Regions from separate parts of the Streptomyces sp. NPDC051563 genome, predicted to be linked through region 2. Evidence: riboswitches for the same ligand, from Rfam matches in the RefSeq annotation. Region 2 holds a riboswitch; the other holds the start of a gene.
What was found. A riboswitch is a leader RNA that binds a small molecule or an ion and turns the genes downstream of it on or off. The one in region 2 is predicted to bind cobalamin.
Positions count from the first base shown of each region.

Region 1: another riboswitch for cobalamin. It lies ahead of ACIA8F_RS08150 (ribonucleoside triphosphate reductase); the one in region 2 lies ahead of metE (5-methyltetrahydropteroyltriglutamate--homocysteine S-methyltransferase).

Region 1 covers NZ_JBITDL010000005.1:88,474-95,622, reverse strand. Annotated here, with positions in the region: gene ACIA8F_RS08170 (aminotransferase class V-fold PLP-dependent enzyme) at 1-1,008, opposite strand, end outside; gene ACIA8F_RS08165 (LysR family transcriptional regulator) at 1,047-1,970, opposite strand; gene ACIA8F_RS08160 (YybH family protein) at 2,078-2,461, shown strand; gene ACIA8F_RS08155 (anaerobic ribonucleoside-triphosphate reductase activating protein) at 2,499-3,149, opposite strand; gene ACIA8F_RS08150 (ribonucleoside triphosphate reductase) at 3,146-4,924, opposite strand; cobalamin riboswitch at 4,967-5,108, opposite strand; gene ACIA8F_RS08145 (endo-1,3-alpha-glucanase family glycosylhydrolase) at 5,210-6,922, opposite strand.
Region 2 covers NZ_JBITDL010000021.1:86,433-93,581, reverse strand. Annotated here, with positions in the region: gene ACIA8F_RS25105 (GNAT family N-acetyltransferase) at 1-579, shown strand, start outside; gene ACIA8F_RS25100 (hypothetical protein) at 652-1,026, opposite strand; gene ACIA8F_RS25095 (hypothetical protein) at 1,668-2,159, opposite strand; gene ACIA8F_RS25090 (hypothetical protein) at 2,150-2,581, opposite strand; gene ACIA8F_RS25085 (SulP family inorganic anion transporter) at 2,630-4,357, opposite strand; gene ACIA8F_RS25080 (DUF1269 domain-containing protein) at 4,485-4,976, opposite strand; cobalamin riboswitch at 5,205-5,426, shown strand; gene metE (5-methyltetrahydropteroyltriglutamate--homocysteine S-methyltransferase) at 5,603-7,149, shown strand, end outside.

The DNA.
Region 1 (7,149 bases), on a different contig from region 2:
CTCGGTGTACGGGAGGGGGGCAACTCCGGGGATCTCGGCGAGCAGGGCCGCGCCGTAGGCGGCCAGGGCGCTGTTGTGGGCCCGTACCTTGGCGGCGTCGAGCTCCTCCAGCAGGTCCAGCCCCTCCGGGGCGGCGAGCCAGCCGGTGTAGTCGTAGGTGGCGCGGTTCTCCACGGAGCGCGGGAAGCCGTAGTGGTCCTCCCAGGAGGGGACCGGCGGGCGGACCCGGCCGCGGTGCTGCGGGGCGACGGACAGCATCGCGGTGCCGGAGGGGGCGTAGGCCCACTTGTGGAGGTTGCCGAACCAGAAGTCGGCGCCCCCGCCCAGGGGGTCGGGGATCATCCCGGGGGCGTGGGCGCCGTCCACGATGGTGGTGACGCCCCGCTCGGCGAGTTCGGCGAGCAGCCGGGGGGAGGCGATGAGCCGGGCGGTGGGCGAGCTGATGTGGTCGAGCACGGCGACCCGGGTCCGCGGGGTGAGGCCGGCCAGCACGGTTTCCCGTACGGCGTCCTCGTCGGGGAGGTCGGTGCCCAGAGCCACGGTGGTGAGGGGGGCGCGCCGGGCGGCGGCCGCGACGACCGTGCCGTAGCCGTGGTCGGTGACCAGGATCTCGTCGCCGGCGGCGAACTCCACGGCGTCGAGGGCCACGTTGGCGGCCTCGGTGGCGTTGGACACGAAGGCGAGCCCGTCCGGATCGCCGCCGAGCCGGGCGGCGATCCGGGTGCGGGCACCGACGAGCCGGTCGGGGGCGCCGATGAAGAAGGCGTCGGGATCCGCGTGCGCCTGCGCCCGGAGGGCGGCCTGCGCCTCCTGGACGGGGACGGGCACCGCGCCGAACGACCCGTGGTTGAGGTGGGCGATCTCGTCGGACAGCCGGAACAGCTCCCGCCCGCCCGGGAATGCGGCGGGGCGGCGTATGGACCCGCCCGGGGCAGCCCCGGCCCGGCCGTCGGTGTCGGCGTGATCGGCGCGGGCGGTCCGCTCGGTCGGCTCTGCGGGCTGGGTCACGTGGGCTCTCCGTGGATGCGGCGCGGCTGTCGGCCCGATCATGCCTCGCCGCCCACCGGAGCGACAGCCCCTCCCCCGGCCATCGGCGCCGCGAAGGCGCGGCGGCACCGCAGGAGCAGCTCCCGTAGGGCGGGGCTGCGGGTGTCGCGCCAGACCAGGGACAGCAGAGCCGGGATCTCCACGTCCTCGATGGTTCGGGCGGTGAGGCGGTCCCGGTAGGAATCGGCCATCGAGGCGCTGAGGACGGCGACCCCGAGGCCGCGCGCCGCGAGGTCCGCCACGGCATCGGCGGCGCCGGCCTCCAGGGCGATCGCGGGCCGCAGCCCCTGTCCGGCGCAGGCCCGGTCGAGTACCGTGCGCAGCCCCGTGCCCGGGGGCATGCAGATGACGGGGTACCCGCCGAGGTCGCGCAGGGTCACCCGGTCCGCCGCGGCCAGCGGGTGCTCGGCCGGGACCACGACGACCAGCCGCTCGCTGATGAGGGTGAACGCCTCCAGCCCCTCGGGGGTGGTGGCGGCGGTTCCGACGAGGGCCAGGTCGACGGCGCCGGCGCGCACCGCCTGGACGAGGCGGTCGGAGTTGTCCTCCAGCAGGGCGATCTCCACGCCCGGGTGGGCCCGGTGGAAGGCGGCGAGGGCGTCGAAGAGGGGGGTGATGGTGCAGCCGACGACCATGCCGACGGTGAGGCGGCCCCGGATCAGGCCGGTCACCTCGCCCACCGCCTGGGCGAGGGCCCCGGTGGCGGCGAGGGCGGTGCGGGCGTGTTCCAGGGCGGCCTTGCCCGCGACGGTGAGGGTGGCGGTGCGGGAGGACCGGTCGAAGAGTTCGGCGCCCAGTTCCTCTTCGAGGCGGCGGATCTGGGCGCTGACACCGGACTGGCTGATGTGGACGCGTTCGGCCGCACGGGTGAAGTTCTGTTCCTCGGCCACCGCGACGAAGTATTCGAGCTGCCTCAGTTCCATGACTGGAGATTCTAGCTCCGAACAGAACCAGCTGTTGGACTTCTGATGCGACGGGCGTCAGGCTTGGAACACAGAGCACACCCCCGGTTCCAGCACAGGAGGCAGCGATGTCGGACTACGCGTCGTACGAGAAGGCCCTGCACCCCGAGGACATCACCCGGCTGTTCGTCGAGCGGTCCAACGCCGGCGACGCGGCCGGGGTGGCCGCGCTCTACGAGGAGGACGCCGTGATGGCCTTCCCGCCGGGCGAGCTGACGGTGGGCCGGGAGGCCATCCGCACCCTGTGGGAGCAGGTGCTCGTGAACCGGCCGCAGTTCGAGCCGGAGCCCCCGCTGCCGACGCTCGTGAGCGACGGCATCGCCCTCACCTCCACCCCGCCGAGCGACGGCACAGGGGCACGGGCCCAGGTCGTACGCCGCCAGCCCGACGGCAGCTGGCTGCGGCTGCTGGACCAGCCCGAGTTCGCCCCGGCCCCCGGCGGAGCCGCGTAGAGCGGTGCGTCGGGCGGGGTGCGTCAGGCGCGGTGCGTCAGGCGGCCGGCGGTCGCATGGCCTGGCGGAGCGTGGGGCGCGCGCCCAGGTCCGCGAGCCAGCCGTCCAGGTCGGCCATGGCGGGCGGGTCCAGGTGGGCCGGGTCCACCGTGGTGCGGAGCTGGTGGGGAACCCCCGAGGCGAGCAGGAGGCGCAGGCTGCGCTCCGCCGAGGCGGCCGCGTGGCCGATGCCGGTGACCCGCTCGTAGCGGCCGGGCGGGGCCTTCACGTCGAAGCCGACCCAGTCCAGCAGGCCCGCGTCGAGCAGCCGGGCCAGCCGCCGGGGGAAGGCGCCGCCGGTGTGGAGGCCGACCTCCAGGCCCAGCGCGCGGGCCTCCCGTACGGCCCGCGGCAGACCGCGCTGGAGCAGCGGTTCCCCGCCGGAGAAGACGATCCCGTCGAGCAGCCCCGTCCGGCGGGCGAGGTGGCCGAGCACCTCGTCCCAGGAGACGGCGGCGGGGGCCCGGGCGGGCAGCAGGCCGGGGTTGTGGCAGTAGCCGCACCGCCAGGGGCAGCCCTGACAGAAGACGGTGGTGACCAGCCGGCCGGGCCAGTCGCAGGTGGACAGCCGGGACCAGCCGCCGATGCGGATGACCTCGTCCGGCTGCGCGGCGGGTACCGGGGGCACGGCGGGCGCGGCGGGGCTCACACCGCCGCCTTGAAGTGGACGCGTTCGGCGTGTTCGCCCTTCTTGCCGATGTTGAAGGAGGACACGGGGCGGTGGTAGCCCATGACCCGTGTCCACACCTCGCACGCCGCCCCGCACGTGGGGCAGTGGGGCTGCTCGCCCGCCAGGTAGCCGTGGTCCGCGCAGATGGAGAAGGTCGGGGTCACCGTGAGGTACGGGAGCCGGAAGGTCTCCAGCGAGCGCCGGACCAGCTTGGCGCAGGCCTCGGCCGTCGGGATCCGCTCGGGGGTGTACAGGTGCAGGACGGTGCCGCCCGTGTACTTGCCCTGCAGTTCGTCCTGGCGCTCCAGTGCCTCGAAGGGGTCGTCGGTCCAGCCGACGGGCAGCTGCGAGGAGTTGGTGTAGTACGGGTTGGCGTCGGTCCCGGCCTGGAGGATGCCGGGGAAGCGGGCCCGGTCCTCCTTCGCGAAGCGGTACGTCGTGCCCTCGGCGGGGGTGGCCTCCAGGTTGTAGAGGTGGCCGGTGCTCTCCTGGAAGTCGACCATCCGGGCCCGGACCCGGTCCAGGAGGCGGACCGCGAGGGCGTGGCCCTCGGGGGTGGTGATGTCGTGGGCGTCCGCGCTGAAGTTGCGGATCATCTCGTTGATCCCGTTGACCCCGATGGTGGAGAAGTGGTTGCGCAGGGTCCCCAAGTACCGCTTGGTGTATGGGAAGAGGCCGCCGTCGATCAGGTCCTGGACGGTGATCCGCTTGATCTCCAGGCTGTCCTTGGCGAGTTCGCACAGCCGGTCCACCTCGGCCAGCAGCCCCGGTTCGTCTCCCGCGTAACGGTGCCCGAGCCGGGCACAGTTGAGGGTGACCACGCCGAGGGATCCGGTCTGCTCGGCGCTGCCGAAGAGGCCGTTGCCGCGCTTGAGGAGCTCGGTCAGGTCGAGCTGGAGCCGGCAGCACATGGAGCGGATCATGTGCGGTTCGAGCTCGGAGTTGATGAAGTTCTGGAAGTACGGGAGCCCGTACTTGGCGGTCATCGCGAAGAGCCGCTCGGCGTTCTCGCTCTCCCAGGGGAAGTCCCGGGTGATGTTGTAGGTCGGGATGGGGAAGGTGAACACCCGCCCGGTGGCGTCGCCTTCGGTCATCACCTCGATGTACGCCCGGTTGATCATGTCCATCTCGGCCTGGAGCTCGCCGTAGGTGAAACCGGTCTCCTCCCCCGCGACCACCGGGATCTGCTCGCGCAGGTCCTCGGGGCAGGTCCAGTCGAAGGTGAGGTTGGTGAAGGGGGTCTGGGTGCCCCAGCGCGAGGGCACGTTGAGGTTGTGCACGAGCTCTTGGACGCACTGCCTGACCTGGTCGTACGTCAGCGCGTCGAGGCGGACGTAGGGGGCGAGGTAGGTGTCGAAGGAGGAGAAGGCCTGGGCGCCCGCCCATTCGTTCTGCAGGGTGCCGAGGAAGTTCACGATCTGGCCGACGGCCGAGGACAGGTGCCGGGGCGGGGCGGAGTCGATCTGTCCGGGCACCCCGTTGAAGCCCTCGGTCAGCAGGGTGCGCAGGGACCAGCCGGCGCAGTAGCCGGAGAGCATGTCCAGGTCGTGGATGTGGAGGTCGCCCTCGCGGTGGGCGCGGGCCACGGCGGCGGGATAGACCTGTTCCAGCCAGTAGTTCGCGGTGACCTTGCCGGCGGCGTTGAGGATGAGTCCGCCGAGCGAATAGCCCTGGTTGGCGTTGGCGTTCACCCGCCAGTCCCGGCGGTCCAGGTATTCGGTCACGGTCTCTACGGCATCGACGACAGCAGTCACGGCAGCCCTCCCACGAGGCTCGGCACGGAAGAATGGCGGGCCCTTTCGAGAGCCCGTGCCGGCAGGTGTCGGACTCGTCCGCCGTGGCGGACTCACCGTTGCGGGGCAGTCCCGGATTCCCACCGGGTTCCCTGTTGCCTCGGTCGGGGAGAGGCCCCGCCGAACCGGCAAGACCAACACTACATATGGATGTGAGAGCCGAGAGCCACCACTACATATGGGGTGACGAAGGTCCCGGGCCAAGGGACTTCGGCCTCTAGGGCCCCGCTCCGGAGGCCCGTGGGCTCAGCTGCGGCCGCTGGTGGCCGCGTAGTACTGGAGATCTTGCACCTCCACCGTGCGGTCCACCCGGTAGGGCAGTTCCACCCGGGCCCCGGCCTTGCCGTCGCGCACCACGGAGGCCGAGCCGGTGCCCGGAGCCAGGGGCAGCAGCTCGGCGTGGACCCCGGCCGGGGCCGCACGGGTGTCTTCGGCCGCACCCACGGCCGTACGGATGCTCGCGGGCGCGGTCAGGAAGCTCAGCACCTCCACCGTGTCCCGGGCCGCGGCGCTGCCGCCCCGCAGCGACATCACGAGGGACTGGCTGCCGCTCGGGTCCGCGGCGGCGAACTGGGTGCGCGAGCTCAGGTAGAGGGTGTCGCGGACGATCTTCGGCCAGCCGCCGGTCTTGAACCGGGTGAGGTAGTAGGAGGAAAGGTCCAGGTAGGCATGGCCGTTGTGCAGGGAGGGCGCGAACTGGCTGCCCTCGCTGTAGTCGTTCCACGTGGTGAGCTGGACCCAGTCGGCGCCGTCCTCGATGGCGCGGTTCCATGTGGCGCGCAGGGTCGCGGTGTTGCCCGCCTCGTCGTAGATGCCCTGGTTGGGGCGGGCGTCCTGGACCGATACGGGCTGCATCCAGATCTTGCCCGCGGCGTGGGCGCGCCGCACGTCGCGGGTGGAGCCCTCCTGGCCGACGTAGCTGCGGCTGCCCCACTCGGAGAATCCGTAGCTGATGGGCCCGAACTCACCGCTGTGCGCGCCGAAGTCGAGGAAGAGCGGGACGAAGGCGGTACGGATGCCGTGCCGGGACTTCAGGACGTCCATGACCGTGGTCCACCAGGCGACGCTCTTCTCCTCCGCCTTGAACGGGGAGACCACCAGCCGTCCGTCGGGGAGCCGGTGGGCGGCCGGGGCGCTGCCGAGCTCGGCGAGGAGGCCGGCGAGCACGGCCGGGTCGTCGGTGCCGAGGGAGGTCATGTCCGGCATCAGCATGACCTTGAAGCCCGGATCCACCGAACGGGCCGCTTCCATCAGCAGGTTGCAGCGTTCCCGGTTCTTCCCGGTCAGGGAGAGCAGGTCGAGGGTGAATCCGTCGATGCCGGCGGCGCGGGCCGTACGGACCTCCTGCTGGAGGTTGGCGAGCTCCCAGTTCCCGGTCTTGGGCGGGACGGGCAGCGGGCGGTCGCGGAGCAGGCCGCCGTAGCGCTCGTGCTTGCCGTTCTCGCCGTCCGGGGTCAGGTAGTTGCGGGTGTAGTAGTCGGCGTCGGCGCCGACGTTGTCCAGGGAGAGCGGGTACGGGGTGAAGTAGTGGGCGAAGACCAGCTTCTTGCCGGCGGCGCCGGAGCGCAGGGCGGCCGGCTGCGGCAGGTCGAAGGGCAGGGCTCCGGCGGAGCGCGCTCCGCCCTCCGCACCCGAGCCCTGGGCCGTGGGGTCCGGGGCCGGCCCGTCCGTGCCCTGCGGGGTGGCGGTGCCGGTTGCGGCGGGGCCGCTGGTCGCGGGTGCGGGGCCGTCGTCGGGGGTGCCGGGGAGGATGCCGCCCGGTACGGGTGCCGGGCGGGCCCCCCGCGCGTCGGTGACAGTGCCGGGGTCCCAGGCGAGGCCCGTCGCGGCGCAGACGCCCACGAGGAGGAAGGCGGACAGGAGGAGGCTCAGCAGAGGCCTTCGGCGCCGGAAGCCCGCACGGCGCCGGTGCGACGCGGGTCTCGCGCCCCGCCCTGCCCGACGCCGGTCTGCGCTCATCCTGACCCCTCCCCCGAACGATGCCGTGCCGGGCCCGAACATCGGGCCGCACAGCAGCAGTACAGCGGATTCCGGTCTCCCGGACAACCGTTCCCCGGGGTCCGGGGCGGCCGCGCGGGCCGTACGGGCCGCGACGATGCGGATCTCGCCGTTCGGGTCGGGGCGAGTGCCGTGCGCGGTTGGACAAAGGGACGTGACCTGTACAACTGCTGCGATCATCGGGCGCC
Region 2 (7,149 bases):
GGCTTCCGCAAGGTGCTCACCTTGAGGTTCGCCCGCTTGCCGCTGGCCGGCGCGGACCTCACGGCTCTCGCCGGGATCATCGGGCGTCCGCACCCCGGCTACCGGCTGGCGTCATGGGAGGGGACCGTCCCCGACGAGCTCGCCAAGACGTTCGCCGACTCGTGCCGCGCCATGGACGACATGCCCATGGAAGACACCGACCACGGCACCACGCTCTGGGACGTGGACCGGGTCCGGGCCGCGGCGAAGGCCGTGCACGACCGCGGGGACCATCTCCACACGGTCGTCGCCCTCGACACGACCGACGGCTCGATCGCCGGGTTCACCGAACTCGTCGTCCCCGGCAACGGCAGGGGTGACGGCCAGCACTACGGCACCGGCGTCCTGCCGAAGCACCGCGGACACAGCCTCGGCCGGTGGATGAAGGCCGAGTCGATCCGCCGGGCCCGCGAGCACTATCCGGACCTCGGCGGCCTCCTGACCGACACCGCCGACAGCAACACGCACATGAGGCGGATCAGCGACAGCCTCGGCTACGTGCCCACGCACACGACGGTGCAGTACCAGCTCGACCTGTAGGACGAGCCAACGACGGGCCGGGCCGGGCATCAACCGGTCCGGCCCGTCGGCACGTTCACAGCTGGGCTGCTCCTAGAGCCAGCCCTTCTTCTTGACGAAGACGAAGGTGCCCAGCGAGGCGGCGAGGACGGTGCCGAGGAGGACCGGCAGGGCGAAGAAGTTGTCGAAGCCGTACTCGTTGAGGTGCTCGAAGTTGGCGCCCGGGATCGCGGCGAAGGTGGACGGAATGACGAACATGAGGGTCAGCGCCGTCAGCTTGCGGTTCTCCACGGTGGACTTGACCTGGTCCTCGGTCAGGGCGTTCAGGCGGTCCATGTCCCGGTTGAAGTCGCGCAGTTCGTCGCGGATCTCGTGCAGGACGGCCAGGGTCTGGGCCTGCTCTTCGGCGGACGCGGCGGCGCTCGCTGCGGCGGTCGTGGTGGTGATGGCGTGGGTGTTGATGGTCATGACAGTGCTTCCTTCTGTGGAAAGGGGAAAAGGGAAAAGGGTGTGCCGGAGCGCGAGACGTCGCGCGGACCGGACGGAGCGGCCTGTGGACGCCCCGGAAAGGGAGGGGTGGAGGAGCCCGGAGCATGCCGGACGAGCCCGCCGGAAGGGCAGGGCAGGGGGCGGCCGCGACGGGCCTGGGAAAGGTGTGATGACGGGCGGACGCGGAGCGCCGGCGGACCGCCGGGGGGTGGAGAGGGAGCTCTGGCTACGCGGAGGTGCGGCTCAGAGCGCGGCGGAGGTCGAGGCGACGCGGCTGGTCAGTGGACTCGGACTGTGATCCATGGGGCGATCGCCTCCTCTCGGCAGGGCGTATGTCATACGCGGTCGCGGCCATCGGCCATCGGATGGGCGAGCGCAGTGCACTCACGGGCGGCGACACCTCAACGCTAGCAGCAGCTCAGGGGCACAATGCGGGCCCTTGGTCCCACGGGCAGGGCCGAAGGTCCCGGCGGTGGCACGGGCCGGGTGGGCCGCGGCCGCCGCCCCGTACGGCGCAGCGCCCCGCCCGGCCCGCCGCGCCCGGGTCGGTATCCGGGGTGTCGCGGGGGCCGGGCGGGGCGTGCGGGGGGTGGGGGTCAGTACCGGGCGGAGGGTGGGGGTCAGTACCGGAGCGCGGTGCCGACGGTGGCGCGGACCTCGCCCGAGAGCTTGTGGGTGCTGCGCGCGGTCGCGTCCTTGGACTGGCCGGCGGGCACGTCGGAGACGGTGACCACCACGGTGTCCAGCGGATTGCCGGAGGCGTCCTTGTAGTCGACCTGGACGGCGAAGGACTTCGTCGACCCGTCGGTGTTGCGGGCCGTGACCGGCACGGCCGACAGGCCGTCCCCGTCGGTGGAGACGCTGCCGAGCGTCACCGCGTCCTTGGCGTCGACCCCGTCCTTGACCTCGTCCAGCTTCTTCTTCGCGGCAGCCGTGGCGGAGTCGACCGCGTCGGCGGCCTGCGACTGGACCGAGGCGGCGGCCGAGGCGGCCTTGGACACCCCGGTCGAGACGTCGCCGTCGGAGTCGGAGCAGCCGGCCGTCGTGGTGAGTACCGCCGCTGCGAGCAGGGCGCCGCAGGCGCCGCGGATCCTCTTGGGGGTCAGGGGCATGTGACGCCCGCCGAGGCCGCGACGAGGGTCTCGTCGAACTTCTGGATCTGGGGCTTCAGCTGGGTCAGGGCCGCGGACCCCGTGGTGTCGCCCGGCAGCTTCCCGAAGCCGGACTTGAGGTCGCCGACGGCGGATCCCACCGCCGACCTCTTCGCGGATTCCAGGTCCTTCAGGGAGGAGGAGACGTTGTCCCAGTCCGTCTGGACCGCGTCGACGGCGTCCTTGATCTGGTCCTTCGTCGCGGAAGCCGGGTCCAGCGCCGCCAGTTTGGCCTGGTCCGCCTTCAGGGTGGAGAGGCCGGTGCAGAGCTCCGAGGCGGCCTGGGTCGCCTGTGCCTTGGGGCTCGGGTCGTCCGAGGAGCAGCCGGTGAGGAGCAGGGCCGCGGCCGCGCCCAGGGCCGCCGCGATCGGGAGACGTTTCATGGAAATCCTTCCCATTTCGGAACTTCTGGATAAAACCTGACACACAAACTAATGGGCTGCATCCGGGGGGAGTTCGGGCTGCCCGGCTTCCGCCGCCGCCACGGCCTCGTCGACGGTGCGGTGCACCCCGCGCGCACCCAGGTGATCGCCGAGCGGGTGGCGGGCCAGCTCCGCGGCGGCCGGAGAGCGCAGCCGGGCCAGGTGCAGGGCGAGGCCCCGTCCGTCGAGTTCCTCGCGGAGTTCCTCGAGGGTGTCCAGGACGGGAACGCCGAGCTGGTAACAGGCGGTCAGGTCCAGCACGACGGCCCGGGGCGCCACCGGGGCCGTCCGCAGCTGCTCCAGTACGGCCAGCCGTACCCGGTTCACGTTGCCGAAGAAGAGGCTGCCGTCGGGGCGCACGACCAGGACGGCCGGGTCGACGGCGGCGTCCGCGTGGCCTGCCGTGTCCCCGTACAGCCGGCTCCCGGGCAGCCGGCCGAGGACGGCGACGTTGCGCCGGCTCGCGGCGGAGACGAACAGTGCGAGGGAGAGCGCGACGGCGAGCAGCAGTCCGGGCAGCAGGTCGAAGAGGAGCACGCCGAACAGGGAGGTGAGCGCCACCCACAGGCTGGGCCGGTCCAGGCGGAAGTACCGGCGCAGCTCGCCGACCCGCAGGAAGCCGCGTACGGCGAAGATGACGATGGCGCCGAGCACCGGCTCGGGCAGGTCCGTGAACAGCGGGGTGAGGAAGGCGCCGGTCAGCAGGATCAGCCCGGCCGCGATGAGCGAGACCATCGGGGTCCGGCCGCCCGCTCCGGCCGCGGCCGCGCTGCGGGAGGCGCTGCCGGAGACGACGAAGCCGCGGAAGAACCCGACGGCGATGTTGCTGAGGCCGACGGCGGCCATCTCCCGGTCGGCGTCCACCTCTTGGCCGTGCTCCCGGGCGAAGCGGTTGGCGATGCTGAAGGCCTCGGCGAAGACCACCAGGGCCACGCCCAGGGCGCCGCCGGACAGTGCGATCCAGTCGGCGGCCGGGATCCCCGGCAGGTGGGGGACCGGCACGGCCGAGGGGATGTGCCCGACGGTCTCGACGCCGTGGCGCTCCAGGTCGAGGGCCGCCGACAGGAGCAGGGCCGCCACCAGGACGATCAGGGAGGCGGGCAGGCGCGGTACGAAGCGCTCCAGCAGGAACAGCAGGGCGAGCGCGCCCGCCCCGACGGCCAGGGTCACCAGGGACCAGTGGGGGGCTCCGGACAGGACGGTCCACAGCCGCTCGAAGAAGCTGCCGTCACCGCCCGGCACGCCGACGAGCTTCGCGGCCTGCCGGACGACGATGGTCAGCGCCATGCCGAACAGGAAGCCGACCAGGGCCGGTTCGGCGAGGAAGTTGGTGAGGAACCCGAGCCGGGCCAGCCCGGCCGCCAGCAGCACCGCGCCGACGATCACCGCGAGGGCGGCCGACAGTCCGACGGCGTCCTGCGGGGAGGGGCTGACGGCCGAGACGGTGGCGGCCGACAGGACGGCCGCCGCCGAGGTGGCTCCGATGAGCAGGAAATGGGAACGGCCCAGCAGCGCGTACACGAGGAGGGCCACCGGGGCCGCGTAGAACGCGTTCTGCGGGGGGACCCCGGCGATCTGCGCGTAGGCCACGCACTCCGGCACGATCAGCGCCCACGCGGTGAGGGCCCCCAGCGTGTCGCCCCGCAGCCAACGGCCGCGGTAGCGGCGCAGCCAGGGGGGTACGAGGCCCGTCGCGGCCGCCTCGTCGTCGGGTCCTGCCGTCCGCGGAACGCTCACCGCGCGGGTCCTTTCCTCGGCTCGGGGGGCCCTCCGCACGGAGGCGGGGGTCGCACTGCCGCGGCCCGGGGCCGGGGGGAGTACCCCCCCGGCCCCGGGCCGCGGCGTCGGTTCGGGGCGCGGGGCCTCAGGCCGCGAAGACCTCGCGGAGCTGCTGCTCCTGCGCGCCGGAGAGGTTGGAACGGATCAGCTGCGCCCGTCCGCCGGGGAAGGCGCTGCGCACCCGCTCGACCACCGCGTCGGAGGAGAGCAGGAACAGGGCGGAAGTGCCGGGCTTCACCTCGGACTTCACCTCGTCGATGAACTGGTCGTCGATGCCGACGTCGGAGAGGGATCCGCCGATGGCTCCGGCCGCCGCGCCCACGGCGGCGCCGAGCAGCGGCACGAAGAACAGGAGACCGAAGAGCATCCCCCAGAAGGTGCCGGAGAGGGCGCCGGCTCCCGTGAGGCTGTTCAGCTGCTGGGTCCTCGGCTTCTTGGCGTCCTCGCGCCAGGTGACGACCGCCGCGTCGTGCACCTGTATCAGCTGCTCCTTCTGCAGGGCGAGCAGCGCGGACTCCGCCTGCTGCGCCCCCTCGGGAGTGGCGAACTTCCAGACGGTGAGAGTGGTGGATGCCACGTAACGCTCCAGTTCCTGGACGGTGTTGCCTGTCGTCCAGTACAACCCACAATCAGACAATTGACCACAATTAGCATAATCGTGACTCTTTGTCATGTGTCGACCCGTCAGCGTCATTCGCCCGTTCGGCCGTACTCGGCCGTCCGGGCGGGCGGCGAAGGTCCGCGCGTGTCCCATTTCACCGTCCGACATGTGGGAAGCCGTGCCCGTTCCCCGGGCGCCCGCCCTACTGTGGGCCTCGCAGCTGGTTCGCCCCCGTCCGCCAGGCGGGATGCGTCGTAAGAGGGAACCCGGTGGGAATCCGGGACTGCCCCGCAGCGGTGAGCGGGAACGACCGCCGTCATACGCACTGGGACCGGAACCGGTCCTGGGAAGCGACGGCCAGTAGGTGCGGACCTCTGGTCCGCGAGCCCGCGAGTCCGAAGACCTGCCCGTTGCCCGTGCGCGATCGACCGCGCACGGTTTCCCGGTGACCTCGTGGGCGGGTCGGCGTGCACCTCGGGCGGCTCCTGCCGTCGCGTACCCATGCGTACGCGACCCCGGCGGGCGGGCCGCCCGCTGCGGCACCCTTCGCCTCCGCGGCCCGTCACCGGGTTCATGGAGACACGCTCGCGAAGGAGAGTTCCGTGACCACCGAGTCCGCAGCCGCACCCGGGTCCGCAGCCGCACCCGTACGGGCCACCGTGTACGGCCACCCCCGCCAGGGACAGAACCGCGAACTGAAGAAGGCGATCGAGGGCTACTGGAAGGGCCGCGTCAGCGCCGAAGCCCTCCGGGACACCGCCCGCGACCTGCGCCGGACCCACTGGGCCCAGCTCGCCGGGGCCGGCATCACCGAGGTCCCGACCGGCGATTTCTCGTACTACGACCACGTCCTCGACACCACCGTCATGGTCGGCGCGATCCCCGACCGCCACCGCTCCGCCGTCGCGGCGGACGCCCTGGACGGCTACTTCGCGATGGCGCGCGGCACCCAGGACGTGGCCCCCCTCGAAATGACCAAGTGGTTCGACACCAACTACCACTACCTGGTCCCCGAACTCGGCCCCGACACCGTCTTCACCGCCGAACCCGCCCGGCAGGTCGCGCAGTTGAAGGAGGCCCTGGCCCTCGGCCACACGGCCCGCCCGGTCCTGGTCGGACCGGTGACCTACCTCCTCCTCGCCAAGCCCGCACCCGGCACGGCCGCCGGCTTCGAGCCGCTCGCCCTGCTCGACCGGCTGCTGCCCGTCTACGCCCGGGTCCTCGCGGAACTGCGCGCGGCGGGCGCCGCCTGGGTCCAGCTCGACGAACCGGCCCTGGTCCAGGATCGCACCCCGGCCGAACTGAACGCGGCGGCCCGCGCCTACCGCGAGCTCGGCGGCCTCACCGACCGCCCCAAGCTGCTCGTCGCCTCCTACTTCGACCGGCTCGGCGAGGCCCTGCCCGTCCTCGCCAAGGCCCCTGTGGAGGGACTCGCCCTCGACTTCACCGACCGGGCCGCCGCCAACCTCGACGACCTCGCCGCCGTCGGCGGAATCCCCGGCAAGCGCCTGGTCGCGGGCGTGGTCAACGGCCGCAACATCTGGATCAACGACTACCAGAAGTCGCTGACCACGCTCGGCACCCTGCTCGGCCTCGCGGACCGGGTCGACGTGGCCGCCTCCTGCTCCCTGCTGCACGTCCCGATCGACGCCGACGCCGAGCGGGACATCGATCCGCAGATCCGGCGCTGGCTCGCCTTCGCCCGCCAGAAGACCACCGAGATCAGCACGCTGGCCCGCGGACTGGCCCGGGGAACCGACGCGATCGCGGCCGAACTCGCCGCGAACCGGGCCGACCTGGCCTCCCGCACCGCCTCCCGGATCACCCACGACCCGGCCGTCCGCGCCCGCACCGCCGCGATCACCGAGGCCGACGGCCGCCGCGCCCAGCCCTACGCTGAACGGGCCGCCGCCCAGCGCACCCACCTCTCCCTGCCCCTGCTCCCCACCACCACCATCGGCTCCTTCCCGCAGACCACCGACCTGCGCACCGCCCGCGCCGACCTGCGTGCCGGACGCATCGGGACGGAGGCCTACGAGGAGCGCATCCGGGCCGAGATCCGCGAGGTCGTCTCCTTCCAGGAGAAGACCGGCCTCGACGTGCTCGTGCACGGGGAGCCCGAACGCAACGACATGGTCCAGTACTTCGC